3 regions of the Thalassotalea sp. PS06 genome follow, and region 1 is predicted to be linked to each of the others. Evidence: predicted binding sites of a transcription regulator. Region 1 holds the regulator's gene; each other region holds the start of a gene.

Region 1 (3,210 bases):
TGCCGGCCAGGTGGTTGGATTGCTTGGTCCAAATGGTGCCGGAAAAACAACGTCGTTCTATATGATTGTAGGTCTGGTTCCCAGTGATTCCGGTTCCGTTACTCTCGATGAGGAAGACCTGACACTTTTGCCGATGCATGAAAGAGCGCGGCAAGGTATAGGTTACCTGCCCCAGGAAGCATCAATTTTTCGCAAACTCTCGGTGCGCGACAACATCATGGCAATATTACAGACTCGAAAAGATTTAGATAATGATGGTCGTGAAGAAAAACTGGAAAGCCTGGTTGAAGAGTTTAATATAGGTCATATTATTGATAATACAGGGCAAAGTTTGTCTGGCGGGGAACGTAGACGCGTAGAAATTGCGCGAGCTTTAGCGGCTGACCCGCACTTTATTCTCCTGGACGAACCCTTTGCGGGTGTCGACCCTATCTCCGTTAGCGATATCAAGAAAATTATTCTGCACTTAAAGCAACGCGGTATTGGTGTACTCATTACTGACCATAACGTCCGTGAAACTCTCGATGTTTGCGAACATGCTTATATTGTTAGTCGCGGCGAATTGATCGCCGAAGGAAACGCCGAACAAGTATTGAGTAACCAGCAAGTACGCGATGTCTATCTAGGTGAGAAATTCACGCTATAGTTAAATACGGAAGACATAAATTTTGATTATTGGAAGAAGTAAGTAGACTCAGATGAGACCCAGTCTCCAGCTCCGAATGGGGCAACACTTAACCATGACGCCGCAGTTGCAGCAAGCGATCAAGTTGCTGCAACTATCGACGCTTGACCTGCAACAGGAAATCCAGGAAGCCCTGGATAGCAACCCGTTGCTGGAAGTCGACGAATCAAGCCTGAATGCTGACAGTGACAATTCTGAAACAAATAATCTTGACTCGCTTGAAGCAAGCAGTAACGTCAATGGCGAAGGCGACGAAATCTCTACCAGTGATGCCCTGAAAACCGACAATATCCCTGAAGAATTACCTACCGATTCACAATGGGAAGATTCTTATAGTGCCTCGGTTTCGTCCGCAAGTTCCCAGCCTGCAGATGACAGTTACGTTTTTCAGGGTGAGACCAAAGATTCAATTCAAGACCACCTGCTGTGGCAAATGGAACTAACCCCATTTTCTGAAACCGATAAATCCATCGCCATTGCCATCATTGATGCCATTGACGATAAAGGTTATTTGACCATCAGCAGTGAAGATGTATTAGAAAGCCTGGGCAATGATGAGGTCGAGCTTGATGAAGTTGAGGCGGTACTTAAACGTATCAATATGTTTGATCCTATCGGTGTTGGGGCTCGCTCAATTGCAGAGTGCCTGATTATCCAGTTGAATCAATTTGCCAAAGATACCCCTTATCTGGAAGAAGCGAAAATGCTAATCGATAAGTATATCGATTTATTGGCGATACGCGATTTTCGACAAATCATGCGCAAAACCAAGCTCAAAGAGCCACAACTCAAAGAGACCATGCGTCTAATCCATTCTTTAAACCCGCGGCCGGGTGATGTCATTAATGAAAGTGACGACCAATATGTTATCCCAGATGTTAGCGTGTTTAAAAAAGGTGGCCGCTGGGTGGTAGAGCTAAACGCTGACAGTGCGCCAAAACTGGCAATCAATAACCAATATGCAGCCCTTGCCCGCTCAACATCTTCCAGTGATAGTCAATTTATTCGTTCTCATTTACAAGAAGCGAAATGGTTCATCAAAAGCCTGGAATCACGTAATGATACCTTGCTGAAAGTCTCCAATTGTATCGTTCAGCAACAACAGGCATTTTTTGAATATGGTCCAGAGGCCATGCGCCCTATGGTCCTGAATGACATCGCCGAAGCCGTTGATATGCACGAATCAACCATTTCCCGGGTTACCACTCAAAAATACATGCACACCCCACGGGGCATTTTCGAATTAAAATATTTCTTCTCCAGCCATGTCAGTACTGAAAATGGCGGCGAATGTTCATCCACTGCGATCAGGGCACTGATTAAAAAAATGGTGGATGCAGAAATACCAAGTAAGCCACTAAGCGATAGTAAAATTGCCGACCTTCTTGCCGATCAAGGCATTAATGTCGCCCGTCGAACTATTGCTAAATATCGGGAATCCTTGGCAATCCCGCCCTCAAATCAGAGGAAGAGCTTACTTTAACAGCCAAAACCGTTCTGAGGAGCCGAAAAATGCAAATTAATTTGTCAGGTCACCATGTTGAGATTACGGACTCTTTAAAAGGATTTGTGGATAGTAAATTTGAAAAGCTAGAGCGACATTTTGACCACATAAATAATGTCTATGTGGTACTGACCGTCGAAAAACTCCAGCAAATTGCCGAAGCCACCGTCAATGTAAATGGTGGCGAAATCCACGCTTCCTCAGAACATCAGGATATGTATGCCGCGATAGATAGCTTAATCGACAAACTCGATCGGCAAGTGATTAAACACAAAGAAAAAATATCGAAACATTAACTATATAACCCAATGAAATTAGAACAATTATTATCCCCGGACTGTACTGTGTGTGCAGTACCGGGAACCAGTAAAAAGGGTGTGCTACAACAAATTAGTCGAATCGCGGCAAATGCGTTTAAAAATGCCACGGAAAAAGAATTATTAAACGCCTTGGTTGCCCGGGAAAAGCTGTCCAGTACAGGTATTGGTAAAGGTATCGCAATTCCCCATGGGCGCTTACAGCAGCATCAGCAAATCATTGCCGTTTTAGTGACGACCGAAAAACCGGTTTCGTTTGATGCAATTGACGACCAACCTGTAGATATTTTCTTTGCGCTTTTCGTTCCCGAAGACCATTGCCAGCAACATTTGCAAACCCTGGCAGCCATTGCTGCTTTTCTTGGGGATAAAAGCAATGCTAAGCGCTTGCGTCGGTGTAAAAGCTCCGAGCAATTATTTAAGATAGCCACGGGTCAGGAAGACTAAGGAAGCTTCAATGAAATTGCTAATCGTCAGTGGCCGTTCAGGTTCAGGTAAGTCCGTTGCATTGCGAGTACTTGAAGATCTTGGTTATTACTGTGTCGATAATATACCGGTAAACCTGTTACCGGCATTAACCCATACGGTAATCAACGATTACGATAAAGTAGCGGTGTCTCTCGATGTGCGTAACTTACCAAGTAACCCAGAAGACGCCCGGGAAATTATCAATTACCTGCCAAATACCGTTGAACTCAACGTCC
Region 2 (3,210 bases), 1.7 Mb from region 1:
GGTGCCATCGGAGATAATGGCAATAAAGTCGTGCAGGCATCAAAGGGCGATTCGAGAATAACCCCGCTGGGAGCGTTTTTACGCCGCACCTCGTTGGATGAATTACCACAATTTATCAATGTGCTGCAGGGAAGTATGTCAATTGTAGGCCCCAGGCCCCATGCAGTAGCGCACAATGAAGAGTACCGACAACTAATTGACGGATACATGCTTCGTCATAAAGTGAAACCCGGTATTACCGGTTGGGCACAAATTAATGGTTGGCGTGGTGAAACCGACACCCTAGATAAGATGCAAAAACGAATAGATTTCGATCTTGATTATATCAATAACTGGTCAATTTACTGGGACCTGAAAATTATCGTAATGACAATTTTTAAAGGATTTGTGAATAAGAATGCGTACTGACGTGCGATGACGAGGGGTGAGGAATAAAAGAAACTCAGGGTCACATCAACGAAATGTCAGCTAGAAGGTGAAAGTGGTGAAGTATTAAATTACTTTCTTGTTTTGAATAAAAAACCAGCTCAATTGAGCTGGTTTTTCTTTTACGGTAGTGCATCTAAGCGGAAGCAAGCAATCCTTTTATCTTACCCCTCTACACTATACTTACTTTATATCCGTTTGACTTTTTCTACGAGCTATTAATATTCCAGTTAAACCGCTCAAGAAAAGAAGAAGGTTACCTGGCTCTGGAATACTTTGAGGAGGAAGAAGTTCATTGCTGATCCACACTGAACCTAAATAAAGTTCTCCAGAAACTACGCTCATGGGATACGTATCTGTTGTGCCCAAGTATGTGAACATAGGGCTATTATTGTCAATTGTAACGAATTGTCCGGGAACTTTTTCTACGATGGACTCCATAATTCCGCCTTCATTCTCGTGTCCTACAAACAACAAGGTCATGTCATCAACATTGAATGGTGAGCCATCTAATGTAAAAGTAAAAGTAATCCCTTCACCGACATTTATGTTGTCATCTGAGTTGTTGTTACAATCATCGGTTTTACAGACCCCTAAACCAGAACCGGCATCTAACCAATGAAAATCCCCTCCAATTGTTGTAAACGTAACATCAAAACCCGATATACCTAGTAAGTCTTCGAACGTGAATACACCCGGAACCGGCCCTTCATCCTCTTCAGCGGTTTCCGTAAAATCCAAAAGTTTAATCAATTCTGCGTTAGCAAAGGTCGGTAAAGCAAGTAAAGTTGAGAGTAACCCAACTTTTAAAAGGTCGGTAAATTTCTTCATGTGTTGGCTCCAAAATGAGTGTGCATTTACTACAAGTTATTCTTACTAGAGCAGAAACGAATACTCTTACTACGAAACTATGCGTATCAATGCATAAATCACGCCAACGACATTACCTCATTTAAAAAAGTACTCTAATTCAGGGGATTAGGAACAGCCTTGATTTCTTGTAAATTTTGCAATTTCGTAGATTTGTAAAAAAAACTGACAGCGAAAAAAAGTTGTGAATACTATGCTTCTAGGGTTTTTATTAGAGAGCAGTCATTGTAATATTTAGACCCAATCGCTAATGTCTAGCGTAAATTACTCATTACAATTACTTTAAGGCAGTTATAAATGGAATTTCGGAACGACATAAACGGACTTAGAGCAGTAGCCGTTTTATCCGTATTACTTTTTCATTTTGGAGTGTTTGGGTTCCAAGGAGGCTTTATCGGTGTAGATATTTTCTTTGTTATTAGCGGCTATTTAATGACAAGGATTATTTTTCATCGGCAGACTCGAAATGAGTTATCACTCACGAACTTCTATACTGACAGAGCGATTAGAATAATACCGGCTTTGACAGCGATGTGTGCGATTGTAGTTGTGGGGTGTTATTTTCTTCTGCTACCGAGTGAATATAAAACGTTAAGCGAGCATGTCATAGCGAGCTTGGGGTTTGTTTCAAATATTACATACTGGCGTGAAAGTGGTTATTTTGACTTAGCTTCACATTCTAAGTGGTTATTGCACACCTGGTCGTTGTCTGTGGAATGGCAGTTTTATATCCTTTACCCGGTGGTATTGATTATCGCGTTTAGGTGCTTGTCAAAAAATAATATTAAAATCCTAGTAGTCATTGGCTTTTTAATATCTCTCGGATTGTCGTTTTGGTTGACGAATAAGTCGGCCAATTCAGCGTTTTATTTGTTACCCTCTAGGGCATGGCAAATGCTCCTCGGCGGGTTAGTATTTCTATACCCTCTCAAACAGCTAATTATTTGGAGTAAGAGCCTAAATTTCTTGGGGTTAGTGGGATTAGGGCTGAGTATTTATTTATTCTCTGGAAATGATGCTTGGCCTGGGTATGGGGCTTTGTTACCGACAATATCTACTGCGCTCATAATCTGGGCGAATCGTCAAGATAGCGTATTCACCAATAACTTTGGCTCTGCTTGGTTGGGTAAAATATCATATTCTGTATATCTTTGGCACTGGCCAATCGTTGTATTTTTAACTTACCAGAATTTAGATTCAGTTATCTGGATTATGATGGGTATTGTAGCGTCATTTGTACTGGGATATTTTTCGTGGAAATATATTGAGTGCAATTCGAAGTTAATTAAAAGAAATTTATCAGATAAAAGTTTTCCCGGGCTTCATCAATTGGGACGCCTATTTGGCTTAGTTTCCCCTGTGTTATTGGTCAGCATAATCGTAAATTATAATGACGGAATGCCAAACCGTTTTGATGAAGCGGTATTTCTGGCTGAAACTCAGGCTAATGACCGAAATCCAAGAACCAGTGAATGCCTTGTTTTAAGGGGGGTTACTCCTTCTGATTGTTTATACGGCGTCGGAACAGACATTAAATTAATTGTTTTGGGTGATTCCCATGCAAATTCAATGGTTACAGCCATAGAGTCAGCAATGTTAAGATATACGAGTGGCCAAATTCTTTTCATTGGCTATTCTGCTTGCTCAACAATCCCAGGTATAAAACGCAGAGATATTCCTGATTCACAATGCGGGGAATTTGTCGATAATCAAATTGAAAGGCTCAACCGCGAATATCCTGAGGTTCCTATTGTTATTGTAAATAGACCATCTGTTGCACTATTTAATCAAACAAACCCCATGAAAATTAGGCTAGATGGTCCTTTGGTATACTTTAATGAGCCTTATAATGATCATATTCAAATTTTATATGACGAATTTGAAGCGCACTTTAATATGGCAATTAAGAGATTA
Region 3 (3,210 bases), 1.5 Mb from region 1:
CGGTGAAATAGATGTTCGCCGGCTTCTTTGCTCACCGATAAGCGCCCGGTATCAAAGCCGCGGCTATTTAAACCGATTTGCACGGATTCGCAAATATCCGCATCCTCCTGTTGCACGCTATCGGCTACGGCAACACTATTAGCTCTGAACTTCGCATCGATATCGTCGGCAAAGTAATAGTCGAACACAACCTCACAGCTGTCTTGGGTAACGGGAAAGACCCGCATAACCCCACACACGCCCTGATAACAGTTAAACATCAGGTTCGGATAAAGCCAGACATAATTAGCCGTACCCTTGCGAACCTGGCCAATATCTCCTGAGGAAGGTTTAGTCGGACATGATTGCCAGCAAGCCTTGTCGACAATTTCAATGCGATAGCGACTGTTGTCTAATGCCGTACTCAACCCTCGGTGTAAAACCGGCACATGAAAACCACCATCAAGATAGTTGTCGACATAAACTTTCCAATTACACTGCAACTGATACTTGCGGCTTTGATAATACTGGCAGTCAAGCATATTCAATTCATCGAGCCGTTGCTCAACTGCAGAGTCGGTGGTGAATAATGGCGGTGCGTCATTGTCAAAACATACAAACAGCCAGTGCCAATATTGTTTACAGTGAATTTCCACCAGACCATTATCTGCCTGATTAAAGTTGTTAACGCCAGCAAATTCTCTATGGCCCACTAATTGGCCTTCCAGGTTGTAAGTCCAGCCGTGATAAGGGCATACCAGTTTTCTACAGCTTCCAGTTGTCGTCTCTTTACCATTGCCTTTCAACATGGCGCCATGGTGTCGACAGATGTTGTAAAAAGCGCGAGTCGTATGGTTAGAGTTGACGATAATGATCGGTTGTCCAGCAACCTGCATAGCGACATAGTCACCGTCATTGGCAATTTCGTCAGCCCGGGCGACTAACAACCACTGATGGTGGAATACGGTTTGTTGTTCGAGATGATGAATAGCTGGTTGGTTGTACCAGGCGCTTGGCGGCGTATGCGCATCCGCCAAGCTTGAAGCATCCTGGTATTGATGGATAGACTGGTAAGGGTCGAAGGGTTTCACCTGTACTTCTATCGCGATTTATCGGCAGTAGATGTCTATTTACGGCGCAGTTTCATACCGCCGAACCCCAGTAAAGCGCCGGCAAGAAGCAGCATAGTTCCAGGTTCAGGAATGCCTTGTGGTGGTTCACCGATAAAGAAGGTTAAAGATTCCAGATATCCGGTGAACTGATTTTCAGCACCGGCAATGGTAAATACGCTACCTGCAATTGGCAACATTAGCTCAGAACCTACGACATAATACATAGAGGTATCGAGAACTCCACCATTAACCAAAACCAGACCATCAGCCATTTCCTGATGGCCATCTTGCCCCATCAGTCCATTGAAGCTGATACCCGTGATAGTGACATCTTCATTAAAGGACAGAATGAGCACGTCTCCGGCTCCAAGATTATCTCCATCATTGGCGCTATCGACACCAAGTCCGCCATTTGCAGGGAAATCCTGAATAACAACTGCTTGACTGGTAACAATCAGTTCCAAGCCGAAATAAGTGAAAGATAAGCCCATGCCTTCGCCAACAATATCTGACGATACCAGGTCGAATATAAGGGTGATGGAACCGTCTTCGTTTTCAAGGAAATCGGTTTGGCCTGGGATCACCGCACTATAACTAGCTCCTGAAAACAGGGTAATTACTGCGGCGACAAATAAGTTTTTGAAAAGCTTCATGGAATCTCCTGCATCGAAATAATCAATGACAACTACCCACGGAGATTATTATTACTGTTATAAACCTTAAGGATCGTTTATCACTAAACTTTGTATTCCCGCTTTACAAGCACGATTCAAACCAACTTTACGATGGCTGATTTTTTTACATTTTTTCAATAAGTTGTATCCAAGCAAATAATCGAGTAGCTAGTACTATTGAGTAACTGTAAATTTCCATGACACCGATGCATGTCAGACTTTACCAGCCAACTGCTGACGAAAATTGCGGATTAAACACTCGATATTTTGAGTACCTACATAATTAGGTCGGATCAAAAATGCTAATCTTCGATGCGGTCCGGGCTCATCCAAATGCACGGCTCGAAGCTCAGCACTGTTTTTAACCAGCGAATCAAGCGCCATCTCAGGCACTAACGTGCTACCCAGTTTACCCGCCACCATTTGTACTAGTGTCGTCAAACTGGTGCCACTAAAGCTTGAGTCACTCTGGCTACTGGGCATATGACAGGCCGCCAAGGCATGATCTTTTAAGCAATGACCGTCTTTGAGCAATAATAAATGCGACAAATCCATCTCTTCAGAACGAATTTCTTTAAGCCGCGCTAATTCATCCTGCTCATGGGTCACCCAGTAAAAATCTTCCTGCCAGAACTCAAACGCTATCAAACCTTCATGGGGAAAAGGCAACGCCAGAATCGCCGTATCTAATTCTCCACGACGCACCATATCCACTAATACATGGGATTTCTCTTCGACAATTTTTAGTTGCGATTGCGGATATTCTTGCCGCACCCCAGGTAATACTTTTGGCAACAGGAAAGGTGCTATGGTCGGTATCACACCGATACTTATCGGAGCCGACAATGGCTGCTTGTGCATTTGCGACATTACATACAGCTCATCAACGCCAAGCTTTATTTTCCGCGCCTGCTGTAAAATCCCCTTCCCCAGCTCGGTAACAAGAACCTTTTTATTGTCGCGCTCGAAGACGGTTACGCCCAATTGTTTTTCAAGTTCGTTGATAGCGGTACTGAGCGCAGATTGAGACACCGCGCAATGATCGGCAGCCTTTTTAAAGTGCAGGTATTTTTCCACCGCCAGGGCATAGTTAATTTGTTTAAGAGAAATCAAGACTCCACCTTTAGTTCAATAAAACTGATTATTAAATTCTATTTAATTAATTTTATTAATCAACCCCATCCCTTTAATCTTTACCCATCGAGTCGGAACGAGCCGACATTAACGATTAATTCCATCTAGCTAACGAGGAAAACAACAATGGCTAACATTAACCAATCTATCCCTGATTTCAAAGCTGAAGCATTTCACAATGGTGAATTCCGAACCATCACCAGCGATGACGTAAAAGGCAAATGGTCAATCTTTTTATTCTACCCAGCGGACTTCACGTTTGTGTGTCCGACCGAGTTAGAAGATATGGCAAACCAGTATCCTGAGCTTCA

The links. The regulator sigma-54, encoded in region 1, starts transcription at its own class of promoters, with help from an activator protein. The targets are predictions, from matches to a motif close to GTTGGCACGNNNNTNGNNT.
Region 2: the regulator sigma-54 is predicted to act here: its motif matches at 1,347-1,365, upstream of FNC98_RS11860 (PEP-CTERM sorting domain-containing protein).
Region 3: the regulator sigma-54 is predicted to act here: its motif matches at 1,852-1,870, upstream of FNC98_RS12565 (PEP-CTERM sorting domain-containing protein).

The regions. Positions count from the first base shown of each region.
Region 1 is NZ_CP041638.1:553,094-556,303, reverse strand. It holds gene lptB (LPS export ABC transporter ATP-binding protein) at 1-646, shown strand, start outside; gene FNC98_RS02410 (RNA polymerase factor sigma-54) at 699-2,168, shown strand; gene hpf (ribosome hibernation promoting factor) at 2,198-2,485, shown strand; gene ptsN (PTS IIA-like nitrogen regulatory protein PtsN) at 2,498-2,953, shown strand; gene rapZ (RNase adapter RapZ) at 2,964-3,210, shown strand, end outside.
Region 2 is NZ_CP041638.1:2,675,231-2,678,440, reverse strand. It holds gene FNC98_RS11865 (undecaprenyl-phosphate glucose phosphotransferase) at 1-408, shown strand, start outside; gene FNC98_RS11860 (PEP-CTERM sorting domain-containing protein) at 610-1,257, opposite strand; gene FNC98_RS11855 (acyltransferase family protein) at 1,594-3,210, shown strand, end outside.
Region 3 is NZ_CP041638.1:2,840,780-2,843,989, forward strand. It holds gene FNC98_RS12560 (aromatic ring-hydroxylating oxygenase subunit alpha) at 1-1,070, opposite strand, end outside; gene FNC98_RS12565 (PEP-CTERM sorting domain-containing protein) at 1,106-1,744, opposite strand; gene FNC98_RS12570 (hydrogen peroxide-inducible genes activator) at 1,979-2,878, opposite strand; gene ahpC (alkyl hydroperoxide reductase subunit C) at 3,026-3,210, shown strand, end outside.